Regions from separate parts of the Staphylococcus sp. IVB6214 genome, predicted to be linked through region 2. Evidence: riboswitches for the same ligand, from Rfam matches in the RefSeq annotation. Region 2 holds a riboswitch; each other region holds the start of a gene.
What was found. Region 2 has a riboswitch for thiamine pyrophosphate ahead of MUA51_RS03375 (ECF transporter S component). Riboswitches for the same ligand answer to the same signal wherever they lie in the genome.
Positions count from the first base shown of each region.

Region 1 (3,800 bases), 950 kb from region 2:
AGAGGGACCTTTTTCACGAAACTGAAACATCGTTATACCTGCTTTTAAAGCATCTTCAAGAATACGATCAAGACTTCCCTTTTTTACATCTTGCGTCCCTGCAATAAAATAAACTCGTAATTGCTTACGATCAAATCTCATCATTCTTCACTTCTCTCTTCTTTATCTCTTGTTGAAAAGCGACTGTCGCAGTTTGACTCAATGCATCTAAAAATGCGACTGAAAAAGTCCCTGGCAAATCAGCACCTGCTTTTACTTCTGCGCGTTCTGCTGAAATGGTATAGTATGATACCGCTTCAGCTAACTTCTCCAATGAAGGCTGTGTATCTTTCAATAAAAAACTTGCGACAACAGCACCTAGTAAACAACCTGTCCCAGTGACTTTTGCTAATAACGGCGTCCCATTGCCTAAAGCGATTGCTCGATCGTCTTGTACGATCACATCTGTTTCACCAGTCATTACGATAGCTGCATCATATTGATGATGTGCTTGTTTTGCCGCTTCAACAGGCAGTTGATCAAGCGTACTGTCTGTCCCTTTCATCGTGGCTGTTTCATCCACAAGTGCTAAAATTTCAGAAGCATTTCCTTTTATGACTGTCACTTGAATTTCTTCTAAAAAGCGTTTGCAAAAGTTTCTTCTGAATTGAGAAGCACCGACTGCCACGGGATCGAAAACAATTGGTACGCCTTGGCGGTTTGCTTCTTTAGCAATGCGCAACATATCTTCACCGCTTTGTTGTGTTAGTGTACCGATATTGATGAGTAACGCTTGTGCAACTTTAAAAAAGTCTGCCGCTTCTTCAGGTGCTTCACTCATAGCTGGACTCGCACCTAGACTAAGTAGGCCATTTGCAGTAAAGTTTTTAACAACATCATTGGTATAACATATAACTAGTGGACTTTCTTTGCGTACTTCGGTTAAATAATCGCTCATTAGTCCCATCCCTTCTGTGATTGATAAGCAAAGTGATTAACCGGACCTCTGCCCTGTCCTATTTCTGGAGTATGTTTAATCGCTAAAGCAATAAACGCTTTTGCCTTTGCAACTGCATCATAAACAGATCGTCCTTTCGCCAACTCTGCAGTAATAACTGCTGAGAATGTACAACCTGTACCATGTGTATGTTCAGTTGGATAACGTTCACCTTCAAAAACAAAGTGTCCCTCTCTTGTAAAAAGATGATCTGTTGCATCACCTGCCAAATGACCCCCTTTAATGACAACGCCTTTAGATCCTATCTCTTTAATAAAGAATTCACCTGCTCGATGAATCTTTTCCATTGTATCCAATTGAAAGCCTGTAATCTCTTCAGCTTCTGGAATATTTGGCGTTGCAACATCTGCGTATGGTAGCAATGTTGTTTTTAATTGCTTTCGAACTTGCTCTGCCATCAATGAATCACCACTTTTAGCAACCATGACAGGATCAATAACATATGGTATGTCAAAGTTCTTTAAATAACGTTCAATAATCATCATCATGTCAGGTGTTGGAATCATCCCTGTCTTCAGGGCATGTGGTGGTTCATCGTTAAATACACTTGCGAGTTGTTCTTCTAACCATGCAGGTTCAAGGTTATGAATGTGTTGCACACCTAGAGAATTTTGTGCCACGATACTCGTGATAGCACTCATTCCATAAACACCGCATGCATGAAAAGACTTTAAGTCTGCCATTGCACCTGCTCCCCCAGATGGATCTGTCCCTGCAATAGTTAATGCAATTTTAGGTTTCTGAATCATTTGATTACCTCCATGTCTCACTAATATACATATAGACTACATAGAGGTAACTAAGATGATGCTTTCTCACCTTGATACATCATTATCTACTTCCCTACGTTGGCATCATCCAAATCAGGTTCAAAGGGTTTGAATTTTCATTCATCTCAGCGAGTTTGCGCCCCTAGTAGTCATCAATGTTCAATTTACTTAAATTTAGCAAACTCAATGTCTTTTTTCAAATGAATACCCTGACGACACTGTAATGAATGACAGGTTATAGTATGTATAAGACGGGTCCACGCCTTCCGCATTGTGCAACCCGCCTATGAAATATTAAGAAAACGTACGATTTAAAAACTGACAAAAGTCATTAAGGTTAGGGAATTAATGAAAGAAAGTAGTATATAAATAGAGAGTATGTGGTGGATACATTTTGTTAGGGTATGGGTGGGTACTAAATAGCTAAACAAGTGTGTGGTCGTTGGATTCGATAAGGGGTGGGACTTCTAATATTTCAACAGATTCAACGACAATTTCTGTTGAAAAACGTTTTTCATCGTTAAATTGATAACGACGTGTTGTAAGATAACCTTCAATAGATAGTAGATCTCCTTGATTCACTTCTTGATCAATTTGTATCGCAACAGGGCCAAATGCTTTACAATTTAAGTAATCAAAGATGGGATGGTTATCCTTCCCTTTGTAATTGCGTTCTACCGCAAGAAAAAAGGTCACAAAATAACTTCCTGGTTTTTCATAGTACTTAGGTGCTTTTGAGACAGTGCCGATTGCTTTAATTTGATTAATACTTATCACCTCCTGAAAGTATGATAGTATAGAAGTACTTCAAAATGCAATTTGAGTTCTATCAAATATCAGTCATATAAGATGCGTAATATTTAAACATTTTCAATCTCATAACGAACTCGTTGATTATTTGAGTTATAATAAAGGTGATAAATTCAAAAAACGTAAAATTTAAAAAAATAAGGGGATGGTGGCAACATGAAGACATTCAAAGCCGTACGCTTTCAAATTGTATCTGATAACAGCAGTGTAACTGAGTACGAACTGATTGATGGGGTCATTATTAATAAAGAAGATCGTGGAACAGGATGGCTACTTGAAATTGTCATTTCAGATATTCACAAAGAACAGATGACAGCCTATATGGAAGATAATCAACTTCTCAACATTCGTGTGGTCATTACACGTCCATCTAACGATCCTGCACTCTTTGATGCAACGATTAAGCACATTACACAACTCAAAGATAAAATTTCCGTTATTTTTGAATGTCACATTTATACATTGCGTCAAGTGTATGCGGAGAGCTTATTAGAACAACTTGTTGATGAAGGATTAGAAGGAGAAGCGCTGATCAAAGCTTTCAATCGAAAAATGCAATCAAAACCTCGCCTTAAAGATGAACGCCAGTAAGTATGTTCTATACTCCTGGCGTTCTTGTTTTATTCTGGTGACTGTAAGGCAAATGTAAGTTCACAGCTACATGCAAGTTGACCATCTACCGTTGCTTTGGCTGTCCCTTTACCGATAGGTCCCTTTATTTTTGTGATTTCAACCTCTAATCTCAATGTATCCCCGGGAACAACTTGTCTTTTAAAACGACATTTATCAATTCCTGCGAATAGTGCGATTTTCCCTCTGTTTTCTTCACTGTTCAACATCGCAACCGCACCTGTTTGTGCAAGGGCTTCTGTAATTAATACACCTGGCATCACAGCATAATCAGGAAAATGTCCTTGAAAAAAGGGCTCATTGCCTGATACTTGTTTAATGCCGACACAACGCTGACCTTCTTCGTATTCTACAATCTTGTCAATCAACAAAAATGGCTGACGATGCGGAATAATTTTTTTAATTTCATTATAATCAAAAATAGTTTCCATCTACTATGATCCTCCTAAAGTCTCGCTAAAATACCTAAAAAAGTTAGGATTCAACACTTTGAAAATATGGTCATGATTCATCCATAAACCAATCATAAGACCGACATAAAATAGTACGACACTGACAATCACAAACACGATTAATTTCATGCTAGTGGACTG
Region 1 covers NZ_CP094723.1:1,656,113-1,659,912, forward strand. Annotated here, with positions in the region: gene thiE (thiamine phosphate synthase) at 1-141, opposite strand, end outside; gene thiM (hydroxyethylthiazole kinase) at 131-937, opposite strand; gene thiD (bifunctional hydroxymethylpyrimidine kinase/phosphomethylpyrimidine kinase) at 937-1,743, opposite strand; TPP riboswitch at 1,821-1,921, opposite strand; gene MUA51_RS08160 (single-stranded DNA-binding protein) at 2,191-2,544, opposite strand; gene MUA51_RS08165 (YwpF-like family protein) at 2,734-3,168, shown strand; gene fabZ (3-hydroxyacyl-ACP dehydratase FabZ) at 3,198-3,638, opposite strand.
Region 1: another riboswitch for thiamine pyrophosphate. It lies ahead of thiD (bifunctional hydroxymethylpyrimidine kinase/phosphomethylpyrimidine kinase); the one in region 2 lies ahead of MUA51_RS03375 (ECF transporter S component).

Region 2 (3,800 bases):
AGTTCAAAAGGGTGTTGTTTAGATACATGTGCTAGATCGAGCAACTCCAACATAGCTGTCGTTTGTTCACCAGCACATTGTGAATCCATATAGTCGTAGTTCACAAAGATTTCATCGTATACGCTATTTTGAATAAATTGTAGTTCAGGATTTTGATATACCAAGTACATATAACTCGCAGCATCACGTACCTTTTTGAGTTTTTGATTATTCCATTGCATTGTTCCTTGGTAGGGGATGAGTTGCATCATCGACTCAAACAATGTAGTTTTGCCAGCACCATTTTTTCCTGTAATCGTTATCCATTGCCCTGGTGCTATTGTTAGATCAGGCACTTGGTAAAGTGTACGTCGACCTCTCTGTATGGCACCTTCTCGATAAGTAAAAAGAAATTTTTGTGATGACATATCATGTGCTTGTTTTGGAAGTGGAGCGGACGCCCATGCATTCGGGTGCCAAACGCCATATTCTGTCAATGTCTCTTCATAATTGGCTAATATCATATCTGGAGATCCTTGTTGTATGATTTGACCTTCATGATTCATAAGAACAACACGGTCAACATAATCCCATACATGTGCTACTTTATGTTCGACAATGAGTGCCGTTTGATCTGTCCATAAATCTTTGAGTAAGTCCCACAAATTCTGCGTTGCTTCAATGTCGAGCATCGCGGTAGGTTCATCTAAAAATAACGTATCAGCTTCCATGAGTAAGGTACCTGCAATTGCTAATTTTTGTTTCATTCCACCGCTTAGTTTGTTGATTGCTTGTTTAGGATTTACATCGAGCTGAACTTTGCTAAGTGCATCTTGAATGCGACGATCCATCTCGTCTTGTGGTACTTGTTGATTTTCTAATATAAATGCGAGTTCTTCATTCACTTGAGGCATACAGAACTGTGAATCAGGATCTTGAAAGATGACACCGGCATGATGCGCAACTTCTAAGTCATCATATTTCATTGGAAGATCAATGAGATCAGGGACGATGCCACTTAAGACGTTTAACAGTGTACTTTTACCAGACCCTGATGGTCCGAGTAAAAGTACTTTTTCTTTATCCTTTATTTCAATATCAAGACCATCAAATATTTTATGGTCAGTACTTGGATACTTTAAGCGTAAATTTTTTGCTTTAAGCAATGTCAGTTCTCTCCTTATAGTGAATCATAATCGTCTTTTGACGCAGGTCTGAATAATTTCGTGACACCGGTCTGATCGAGTGCTTTGACGAGATAATATGGGAAGGCACCCGCTAGAACAGCACCACTGATCATGCGGAAAACGATATACAAGATCAGATTCCACTGTGCGACTTCGCCTAAGTAACCATAGTACCAATCGATTGGTAAGCTGATAAGTGCAGCAGCAAGACCTGCTAAAACAGCGACCATAAATGCACGAGAACGATAACGGAATAAGGCGAATACGAGTTCACACGCAAGTCCTTGTAAAAGTGCATAGATAATCGTTGGAATATCGAAACGTCCCATCATAATTGTCTCACCTGCACCCGCTGCAAATTCAGCAAGTAAAGCAATCCCCATTTTAGGAATGATGAGATATGCAACAACCGCTGCTGCAAACCACATGCCGTATAAAAGTTGATCGATTTGTAAACCGAGTGGTTGGATAGTCTTTGTAACAACCCACCAAATGTTATACACCACACCGAAGATGACAGAAACTAAAACTGTCACAAGTATGTCTGACAATGTTAAGCCTTTTTTCATGGTAAAGAACCTCCTAATAATAAAAGACGCACATCCTGGAAATAGGGATGTGCGTCGATATATGAACAAAGCGCTAATGTTTATATTATGTAAGCAACTCAAAATAAGCGTGCTATTTATTGCCGCAAATATTACGTATAAACGAAACGTCGTACACTTTCCTCCGCTAGTATCACCTAGATCAGGTACAAAGGGTTTGAGGATATTCCTCATCTCAGTTCTCACACCCCTAGTGCGTGCGTATTTAATTGATATACACAATGTACATGTCTTACATTAAAAAGTCAAGAGACGAATCGCCTCTTGACATGATTTTGCTGATTAATCTAAAGTGCTTTGGATATCGTCTTTTGTTTTATCGATACCATCTTTTGCTTCTTGCGCTTTATCTTTTAATGTTTCTTCTTTTTCTTTTGCTTGCTCTGCAGCTTGTTTTAGATCTTTTTCTGACATCATAAAACACTCCTTCATTTATGTTGTTACTCTTCTATATCCATTCTATATTTTCTTAAACATCATTTGGAAAAATATTTATAAAGATGATATAAAATATTGGAAAGGGCTAAACATAACACATATGATGGAATGTATTGTCTTTGGGTGTTAAATCTTTCATACTAGAGACTGAAATTAATCAATTATCAAGACATAAGACAATTGTTCATATATAATAATTGTGAGGTGAGAGGATGTCCTTTTTTAACAAGTACACCGAAGTGATCTATTCCTATATTATAGGTGCGGTTGCGATATTGTTGAGTATCGTTATTTTTATCAATATTCCGCTCATTGAACAACTCAAATCAGGCAAACACCATGTGCCACAAATCCACAATGTATGGGATTTTATCATGGCGTTTTTTAATGAGATTATCCGTGTGATGAGTAAGTACATCGGAGACTTCCCACTCATTAGTGGACTTATCATTTTAGCATTCGGCGTTCTGCTGATTGTGATTGCACGTGTATTAACCAACACAACACGATTTGACTATGATATCTCGATGTTCTTTTTATTAATCGGTATCATTTTCTTTGTGCTTACACTGATTTTTATGTCACAAGTATACGGAATTTTGGCGTTTATTTTTGTTATTCCATTTTTAATGCATATTGGTTATATTACGTTTAAAGATGAACTGAATCCGTTACATCGTAAACAACATTATCTATGGCTAATTTTTGGATATGGAATGAGTTATTTATTTACACAATTAGCCTTATATTCAAGACTTGAAGCACGTGAAGTAGCACCGATCGATGTATTGAGTATCAATACATTTTTCGTAGTGTTGTGGTTACTCGGTCAGATGGCAATCTGGAACTTCTTATTTTTACGTCGTTCATTACCTGTTTTTCATGAACAATTGGATGAAGCTGCTAGTCAGTATTTAAGAAGTAAAAAGTATCAATACAGCGACCAATCTAAAGTGCAGTTTAAGGATATACAGAACCGTACATCTGAATTGACACAGGATATTACACATCGTACACGACGCAGTATTAATATTGAAAAGTTACGTAAAAAACGTGATTACATCAAAGAAAACTGGTTTGGTTGGGCGAAGTTAGAAGAAGATGATATTCCATCATTTTTACGCAAACGTCCAAAATGGTTTAAACGTGCACATGTGAATATAGCATGTGGTGTCATTCTATTGTTCTTCATACTACTAGAATTTAACAATCGTAATGCATTGTTCGCTTCTGGAGATTGGCAATTATCGCAAACACAGTATGTCTATGAATGGATTAGTTTATTACTCTTATTGTTTATTGCGATCGCCTATATCGTAACGACGATTACATTCATGCTAAGAGGAAAGCATTACTATATTCAACTCTTTATGATCAGCATTCTGTTCTTTAAGTTGATGACAGAGTATGTTGTAATTCTCTTTCATGGTTTATTATTGTCGATATTTATTACGCCAATCCTTGTACTGATGCTTATCCCAGCTATCGTTGCATTTGTACTACAATTACGTCAACCAGCTATAAAAGAATAGGAATATTGAGAGTGAGAGCATTGTCTCTCGCTCTTTTTGTTTATAAGGCATACGAG
Region 2 covers NZ_CP094723.1:701,369-705,168, forward strand. Annotated here, with positions in the region: gene MUA51_RS03370 (ABC transporter ATP-binding protein) at 1-1,145, opposite strand, end outside; gene MUA51_RS03375 (ECF transporter S component) at 1,160-1,735, opposite strand; TPP riboswitch at 1,877-1,976, opposite strand; gene graF (glycopeptide resistance-associated protein GraF) at 2,057-2,188, opposite strand; gene auxA (lipoteichoic acid stability factor AuxA) at 2,425-3,744, shown strand.

Region 3 (3,800 bases), 750 kb from region 2:
AAGAACAACTTAAGCAAGCCGTACTTGATGGCGAAATTGTTATTCTTGTGAAACACTTTGAATCTGGCAATCACAGCGAAGTATCGCAAACAAATAGTTCATACGACACACATGACTTTAAACATCACCCATCTGAACATAAGGGCGATATTGAATAATATAGAAACATCTAACACTCAAGCAACATATCTTGCTTGAGTGTTTTTTACGTGGAGTACCGATTTGTCATTATGCTATACTAGAGCCATTAAAAAGAGGTGATAGACGATGGATTTTATTCAAATCAAATCAACGCAAGATCAATGGTATCAACCTGCACTAGACTTTTACTTAGGGAGATTAGATGCACTTGTCACTGAAGACGAGTCGGTTTTCGTCCAATCACTCAAGACAGAAAAGACGAAAAACGATTATGTTTTTTTAGTCGGCATTGAAGATGACCGTGTTGTCAGCTTTGCAACTGCGCATTATGAAGCAACGACAAATGCAGGATTCATTATCTACTTACTTGCCGAACAAGGCACACATCATGAAGCTTATCTTGAAGAGACACTCCATCAAACTGAAGTCCACATCAATGCACTGGCACAACAATTACATGGTCGTGATGTCAACTTCTTTATGTTCGAGTCAACGTTCGAGTCACCGGATGTCGATTCTAAAACGGCAGACGATATTGCATTTCGCAGACGTTTCTTAACACAACAAGGCTTTGAAAAGCAGACAAAGATTTCATATATACAACCTTCACTCGACCGAAACGGAAAGCCTGTACCATTAGACTTATATATTAAGGCGAACATTCCTTTAACGAAAGACATCTACGGTGCAAGTATCAAGTCTTGTTATATTCTCAAATATGTCTTTGCGAATAGACTGCCACGCAAAGTTATTTATCCGTTACTCGTCAAGATGGATTTGCGTAAAGAACCGAATGCATAAGCCCTTGAAATCAATCCGTAAAGTCGCTACAATGAAGTAGAGGTAAGACTGACGGCTCACTGAACGAACACTGACAGCTGTCTAAATTGTAGGAGAAAGGATCCGATTATATGCTAACAAAAGAATTCGCACAAAAATCTGGCTTAAGCGAAAAGCAAGTCCGAAAAATTGTTCAGCATCTCGAAGAACGTGGTTATCACTTAGATAAAACGGAATATCGTGGACGTGAAGCGACAGATTTTAAAGAAGAAGATATCGAACTCTTTCAAGAAATCGCAGAACGTGTTGGACAAACAAACAGTTACGAACTCGCATTTGAAGAACTCGAAAAAGAAAAAGACTTTTTACAAGTGATTGTGAAGGAAGATACACAACAACTTCCTGCTGACCAACAACTTTCTAATCTATTCAAAGAATTACACAACGAAATCAATCAAATGCGTGAAGAGCGTCAAATACTTGGACAAATGGTGACGCAAGTTCACAAACAACAAGAGGCATTGACTGAGTTACATAACAAGTTAGAAGCACAGCTTAAATCGAACAGTGCATCTATGGAATCACTCACTGAAGCACAAAAACAACAAACTGAACAACTCAGCACAACACAAAAACATATTGAATCACAAATAGAAGGACAAAAAGCATTAGCACACACAATTGAACGCAATGAGAAAAAAGGTTTTCTCCAACGATTATTCGGCGGTTAAAACACAACTTTTATTTGAGTAAATGACTTGTTTTACAATTAAATAACATGCTAGGGGTGCTCGAAGTGAGCTGAGAAAGACGGACTCTTAACTCTTTGAACCTGATATGGTTAATGCCATCGAAGGGAAGCAATTACATGTCATGTGCTTCATGATAGCCATGCAGCGTTAAAGCATGCATCACAGATGACTCAATTTCAATCATACATGTCAACTTCCTGCACCCTCACATGCAGGAGGTTTTTTTATGTTACAAACGATTATTATTGGTGGTGGCGTGATGGGATTATCCATTGCACGTCAACTCAACGCACGAGGTCGTCGCATACATATCATCGATCGCTCAACACCCCGCATGAATGCATCTTATGCGGCAGGTGGAATGTTAGGCGCACAGAATGAGTTTTTTGAAGATACACCTTTATATCATCTTGCAATGGCAAGCCGTGCAATGATGCAGGATACTGCACAACAACTCTTAAAGGAAACACATATCGATATTGAACTGCAAACATATGGACTGATTAAGGTAGCAACTACCGCACAACATGTCCCAGCAGTTAAAAAGCAATTTGAATTTCTCTCGCAGCAAGACCATGAAATTTATGAGTTATCACACAATCAATTACGCGCACGCTTCCCCCACTGTGACGTCGAAGCTTGTGCAGCATTCAAAATACATGACGACGGCCAAATCAATGCTAACTTATATACACAGGCATTACTACAATCCGTCTCAAAACTTTCGCATATTGACCTTCACTTGCAGACAGAAGTGTTACAGATTGCGCAACATGCATCGCATTATCAAGTAACCACTTCTAAAGGAACATTCTATGCAGACGAATTAGTCATTGCTGCTGGTGCTTGGAGTGGTACATTGTTGCATCAACTCGGGATCAATCTTCCGACACACCCTGTCAAAGGCGATGTAAAGTTAATCGAATCATCTTATTCACAACTGAAAGAAACCATTTTCAATATGAATGGTTGTTATATCGTCCCAAAGAAACCCAATCGCTTTCTCATCGGTGCTACATCAGAACTCGATAATTGGAGCACACAAAATAAAGCTGAAAATCTTCAATGGTTAGATGCCGAAAGTCAAGCTATGATACCTAATCTGCGAGAACATCGTGTCATTAAGACTTGGACTGGTATTCGACCGATTACGCCAGACGGTGTTCCGATTATGGGCGCTCTTCATAACAATCTATATGTCTCAACCGGACATTATCGAAACGGCATTCTACTCTCTCCCATTGTCGGTCAACTTATGGCGCAATTAGTTGATGGAAAATCTAATGCAGCCCAGCAATTAAGACCTTTTTCGCCTATAAAATAAGAAAATTTGTATGTAGGGGTTGATTTTAAGGAGACTTGCACTTATTCTTATAATACAAGTCGGAATTAAAGGAAGCATCTAAATGTCTATATTTCTAATTATACTTAACCTATTAATTTTTGCTGGGTTCCTTATCGGCCTATGGGTCATGGCGAAGAAACACGTCAAATTCCCTACACGTGTCTTTGTGGCACTTGGCCTTGGTATCATACTGGGAATCATTGTACAGCTCCTTTACGGTGCAGATAGCAAAATTACAACACAAACAACAGAATGGATCGGTATCATTGGGAATGGCTATATCTCCCTCTTGAAAATGATCGTCATTCCGCTCGTTTTCATTTCAATTATTGCGGCATTTACGAAGATTGATCTCGGTGAGAAGTTCGCCAAAATGGGCGGCTACATTTTCATGTTTTTAATCGGTACCGTTGCCATCTCAGCCATCGTTGGTATCGCTTATGCGATGCTATTCGGTCTCGATGCATCAACGATTGATCTCGGTCAAGCCGAAAACGCACGTAGTTCAGAAATTACACAAACAGCGAAAGATTTAACAGCAACAACATTGCCAGCACAAATTCTAGAACTACTCCCTGCGAACCCATTCTTAGACTTTACAGGGGCACGTGCGACATCAACAATTGCTGTCGTTATCTTTGCAGCATTTTTAGGCTTTGCTTATTTGCGCGTTGCACGCAAACAACCTGAAAATGGCCATGTATTAAAACGTGGTATTGATGCAGTATATTCATTGATTATGGCTGTTGTGACATTCGTATTGCGCTTAACACCTTATGGTA
Region 3 covers NZ_CP094723.1:2,143,662-2,147,461, forward strand. Annotated here, with positions in the region: gene MUA51_RS10550 (general stress protein) at 1-158, shown strand, start outside; gene MUA51_RS10555 (hypothetical protein) at 268-942, shown strand; gene MUA51_RS10560 (DNA-binding protein) at 1,053-1,652, shown strand; TPP riboswitch at 1,695-1,797, shown strand; gene thiO (glycine oxidase ThiO) at 1,900-2,997, shown strand; gene MUA51_RS10570 (L-cystine transporter) at 3,080-3,800, shown strand, end outside.
Region 3: another riboswitch for thiamine pyrophosphate. It lies ahead of thiO (glycine oxidase ThiO); the one in region 2 lies ahead of MUA51_RS03375 (ECF transporter S component).

Region 4 (3,800 bases), 300 kb from region 2:
ACGTCCTGCTTCATAACTTAAACGCCCTGCTTCGATACCCTTCTTCATCGCTTCGGCCATTTTGACAGGATCTTTTGCACGTGAAACTGCAGAGTTCAGCAAAATTGCATCTGCACCGAGCTCCATTGCTTCAGCACAATCTTTTGCTGAGCCGATACCTGCATCAACAATTACTGGTACTTTACTTTTTTCAATAATATAACGTAAATTTAGCGGATTACTAATGCCTCTTCCTGTACCAATGGGTGACGCAAGTGGCATAATTGCATGAACTCCGAGTGCTTCTAAACGCTGCGCTAAAACAACATCATCCGAAATGTAAGGACACACAGTGTATCCCTTTTCCAATAAGATTTCACATGCTTTATACGTTTCAAAAGGATCAGGTAATAGTGTGTCATCATCACCGATTACTTCTACTTTGATCATATCGCACACACCTGCTTCATGTGCCAATTCAGCAATACGTACTGCTTCTTCCGCAGTTTTGGCTCCTGCTGTATTTGGGAAAGTTACAAACTGTTCTAAATCTACATTCGCAAGTGGATTCGGTAAATCACGATCGTATAAGTGCATGCGTCGTACGGCAAATGTTAATACTTCTGTTTCAGATGCTGCAATCGCTGCACTTTGAACTTGCTCATTATCAAACTTTCCTGTTCCCAAAAATAATCTTGAATGAAATGTTAAATCTCCAATGTTAAACATATTATCCGCCTCCTACAAATTCTAATAACTCTAATCGATCATCAGGGCGCAAATAGGTAGATGCCCATTCTGAACGCTTCACAACTGTTTCATTATGCTCAACCGCCATTCGTTTTGCTTCAATTCCAAAATGATTCAATACATCTTGAATCGTTGTATCTGACTGAAATTGCTGACGCTCCCCATTTACTTGTATCTCAATCATGTCATTCCTCCTTATTCATTCTCCATTTTTGTACCATCTCATCAAATACTTTTATCGGTGTATCAAAGACACTGCGAATACATGCAATACCGATGAACTTTGGGTCAACACGCATGACAGTGTTCTGATCAATACCCCCAATCGCAATGAGCGGTAAATGCTCTGATAACGCTGCACACACCTCTGTACTTGTACGCGGTGGTGTTCCCTCTTTTGATGCTGAAGGGAAAATATGTCCAAATAGACCGAAATCTAATCGATGATTGTGTGCCTTGATAATTGATTCAACACAATGCACAGACATGCTTACACTGTATGAAGGGTGTGTGGATTTCAAGTCAAACGCCTGTTCATCACCTTCTCTGAAATGTAAACGTTGAATTCCCATATCCTTTGCTAATGTAATGTCTGTATGTATAATGACCTTTGACTTAGGGAATCCTTCTCGCAACAGAACATGGAGCCATTCAATGAGACGCTGTTGTCTCATCGGTGTTCGCAAAAGGACACCGTCAATATGTGGCTCTATCAAATTCAGACGTTGAATATGTTGCTCAGTTAACAATTCATAAGGTGTCACTGCAATAATCATGTAACCCCCCTTTCCAAACACCACTTGAGATAAAAATAAAAAGCTACTCTTCTACACACTGCAGAAAAGTAGCTTCACATTTTATACGTAAGCAAAACCACTTTCCTACGCCAGTACTAACTGGATCAGGTTCAGGAATTTTGAAATACGTTTCAATCTCAGCCAACGGTTCATATGGCACTTCCAGTGGATATTTAACCATTTAATTGTTCTCTAGTATCATCATATTAAAAACTGACCATCGAATCAAATCTTTATGATCTTTTTACTTTTTGGGCTAAGTTTAATGCGTGGCGAATGATGCGGAATAAGTTTAGAAATAAATTAAACCCCATCTCTCTTGGCGCAAAGGCACCCCGCTTCAATCGGTTAAAATCATATAACGTGTAAAGTAAGAACAGACCTAACCCAACAACTGAAATAACTGTATAAAGCATAGGGATATGAACAAACCAGCCAACAATACTCATACAGATTAGCGCGATAAGTGTCACAAATAAATATTTCCCCATACTTGATGCGTCACGAATAACAAAAAAGCCAACGACACCAAACACGACAAACCCTGTAATTGCTAATAACACAATCATGAAAAAGGTGTGTGCACCTAGATTTGCAAATGAATACATGAATGTTGCATAAGATAATAATCCTGCAACGATAGTGTAAATATGTGAAATGATTGGACCACTAAAACGCGCACGTTGCACGACCATCGTAATAAGAATGAGCATCGCTAACCCGATAGACATTGGTTGACGCCATTCCGCTGGTAAATACTGACCAAAATATACCGAAATACCAAATATTAACCAATAATACATAAAGAATAACCATACTTGTCCATATCGTTTATAGTCTGATGACTGTTGTTCTGTACTTGAACTCATAAAAATCTCCTTTATATTTCATCTTTCTTGTTGATTGTAACATTTACTTTAACATACGTATGTCACATCTCACAGTACTTTACCCTAAATCACATTGAGTACAACATGTTAAATTCATTACAGATTCGTAACATTCCACAAATTTAAAATAATCTTTGATATTATGTAAAAGATAACATTTCGAAACAATCAACGATAAAGTTTTAATACATAAGGAGGCAACACTTTGAAAAAATTCGCATTCGCACTGACAGTGACTTCTGGGGCTGCCGCAGTGCTTACTCATCAAGATGCACAAGCATCAACACAACACGCCGTACAGTCAGGTGACTCTTTATGGACAGTTGCCGAACAATACGGCACAACAGTAGATGCCATTAAACAAGCAAATGGTCTTTCTAACAACATGATTTTCCCTGGTCAAACATTGACAATTGGTGGTAGTGCGAGCAATGAGACAGCACAGTCTAATGCTCAAACACAAAATACAACATCATACAATGTAACGACGACTCAAACTTCAGGCAACGGTCACAAAGTGGTTGCAGGTGAATCATTAGATATCATCGCAGCACAATACGGCGTTACCGTTCAAGACTTAATGAACGCTAATGGGATGAGCAGTTATCTTATCCACCCTAATCAGACATTACAAATTCCAGGACAATCTGGCGCTGTATCAACATCAAATGTCAATACAGCTGCTGCAGGAGGTAATGGTGTTCAAACAGTACAAACAAGTACACAAACACAAACACCCTCTGTGAACCAAAGTAATCTTTACACTTGGGGACAATGTACATGGCATGTATTCAATCGTCGTTCTGAAACAGGTCAACCGATTAGTACATATTGGTGGAACGCAAGCAACTGGGCAAGTGCTGCATCTTCTGACGGATACACTGTCAACAATGCGCCACAAGTAGGTGCCATTATGCAGACGACAGAAGGTCCTATGGGGCATGTTGCATATGTTGAACGTGTCAACCCAGACGGTAGTATTTTAGTATCAGAGATGAACTACAATACTTCACCAGGACAAGTAGGATACCGTACAATTCCAGGTTCATTAACAAGTAGCTACAACTATATTCATTAATACAACTCATAACTAAAGCAAAAAGGATTGCGTACACGCTTTGTGTACGCAATCCTTTTGTATTAGAAAAATAAATTTAAAACAATATAAATTAACGCTGCAAGTAAAGCAGATATTGGTAATGTAATAAACCATGTTACGATCATACGTTTTGCAGTATTCCAATGCACACCTTTAATACGGTTGGCAGAACCTACACCTAGGATAGAAGATGATACCACATGTGTTGTAGAAAGTGGGAAGTGCAATGATGATGCAACGAAGATCGTTAAAGCAGATGATAAGTCAGCTGCTGCACCATTTGCT
Region 4 covers NZ_CP094723.1:398,976-402,775, reverse strand. Annotated here, with positions in the region: gene MUA51_RS01945 (thiazole synthase) at 1-708, opposite strand, end outside; gene thiS (sulfur carrier protein ThiS) at 710-913, opposite strand; gene MUA51_RS01935 (thiamine phosphate synthase) at 915-1,505, opposite strand; TPP riboswitch at 1,591-1,700, opposite strand; gene MUA51_RS01930 (Bax inhibitor-1/YccA family protein) at 1,760-2,395, opposite strand; gene MUA51_RS01925 (LysM peptidoglycan-binding domain-containing protein) at 2,622-3,494, shown strand; gene MUA51_RS01920 (inorganic phosphate transporter) at 3,557-3,800, opposite strand, start outside.
Region 4: another riboswitch for thiamine pyrophosphate. It lies ahead of MUA51_RS01935 (thiamine phosphate synthase); the one in region 2 lies ahead of MUA51_RS03375 (ECF transporter S component).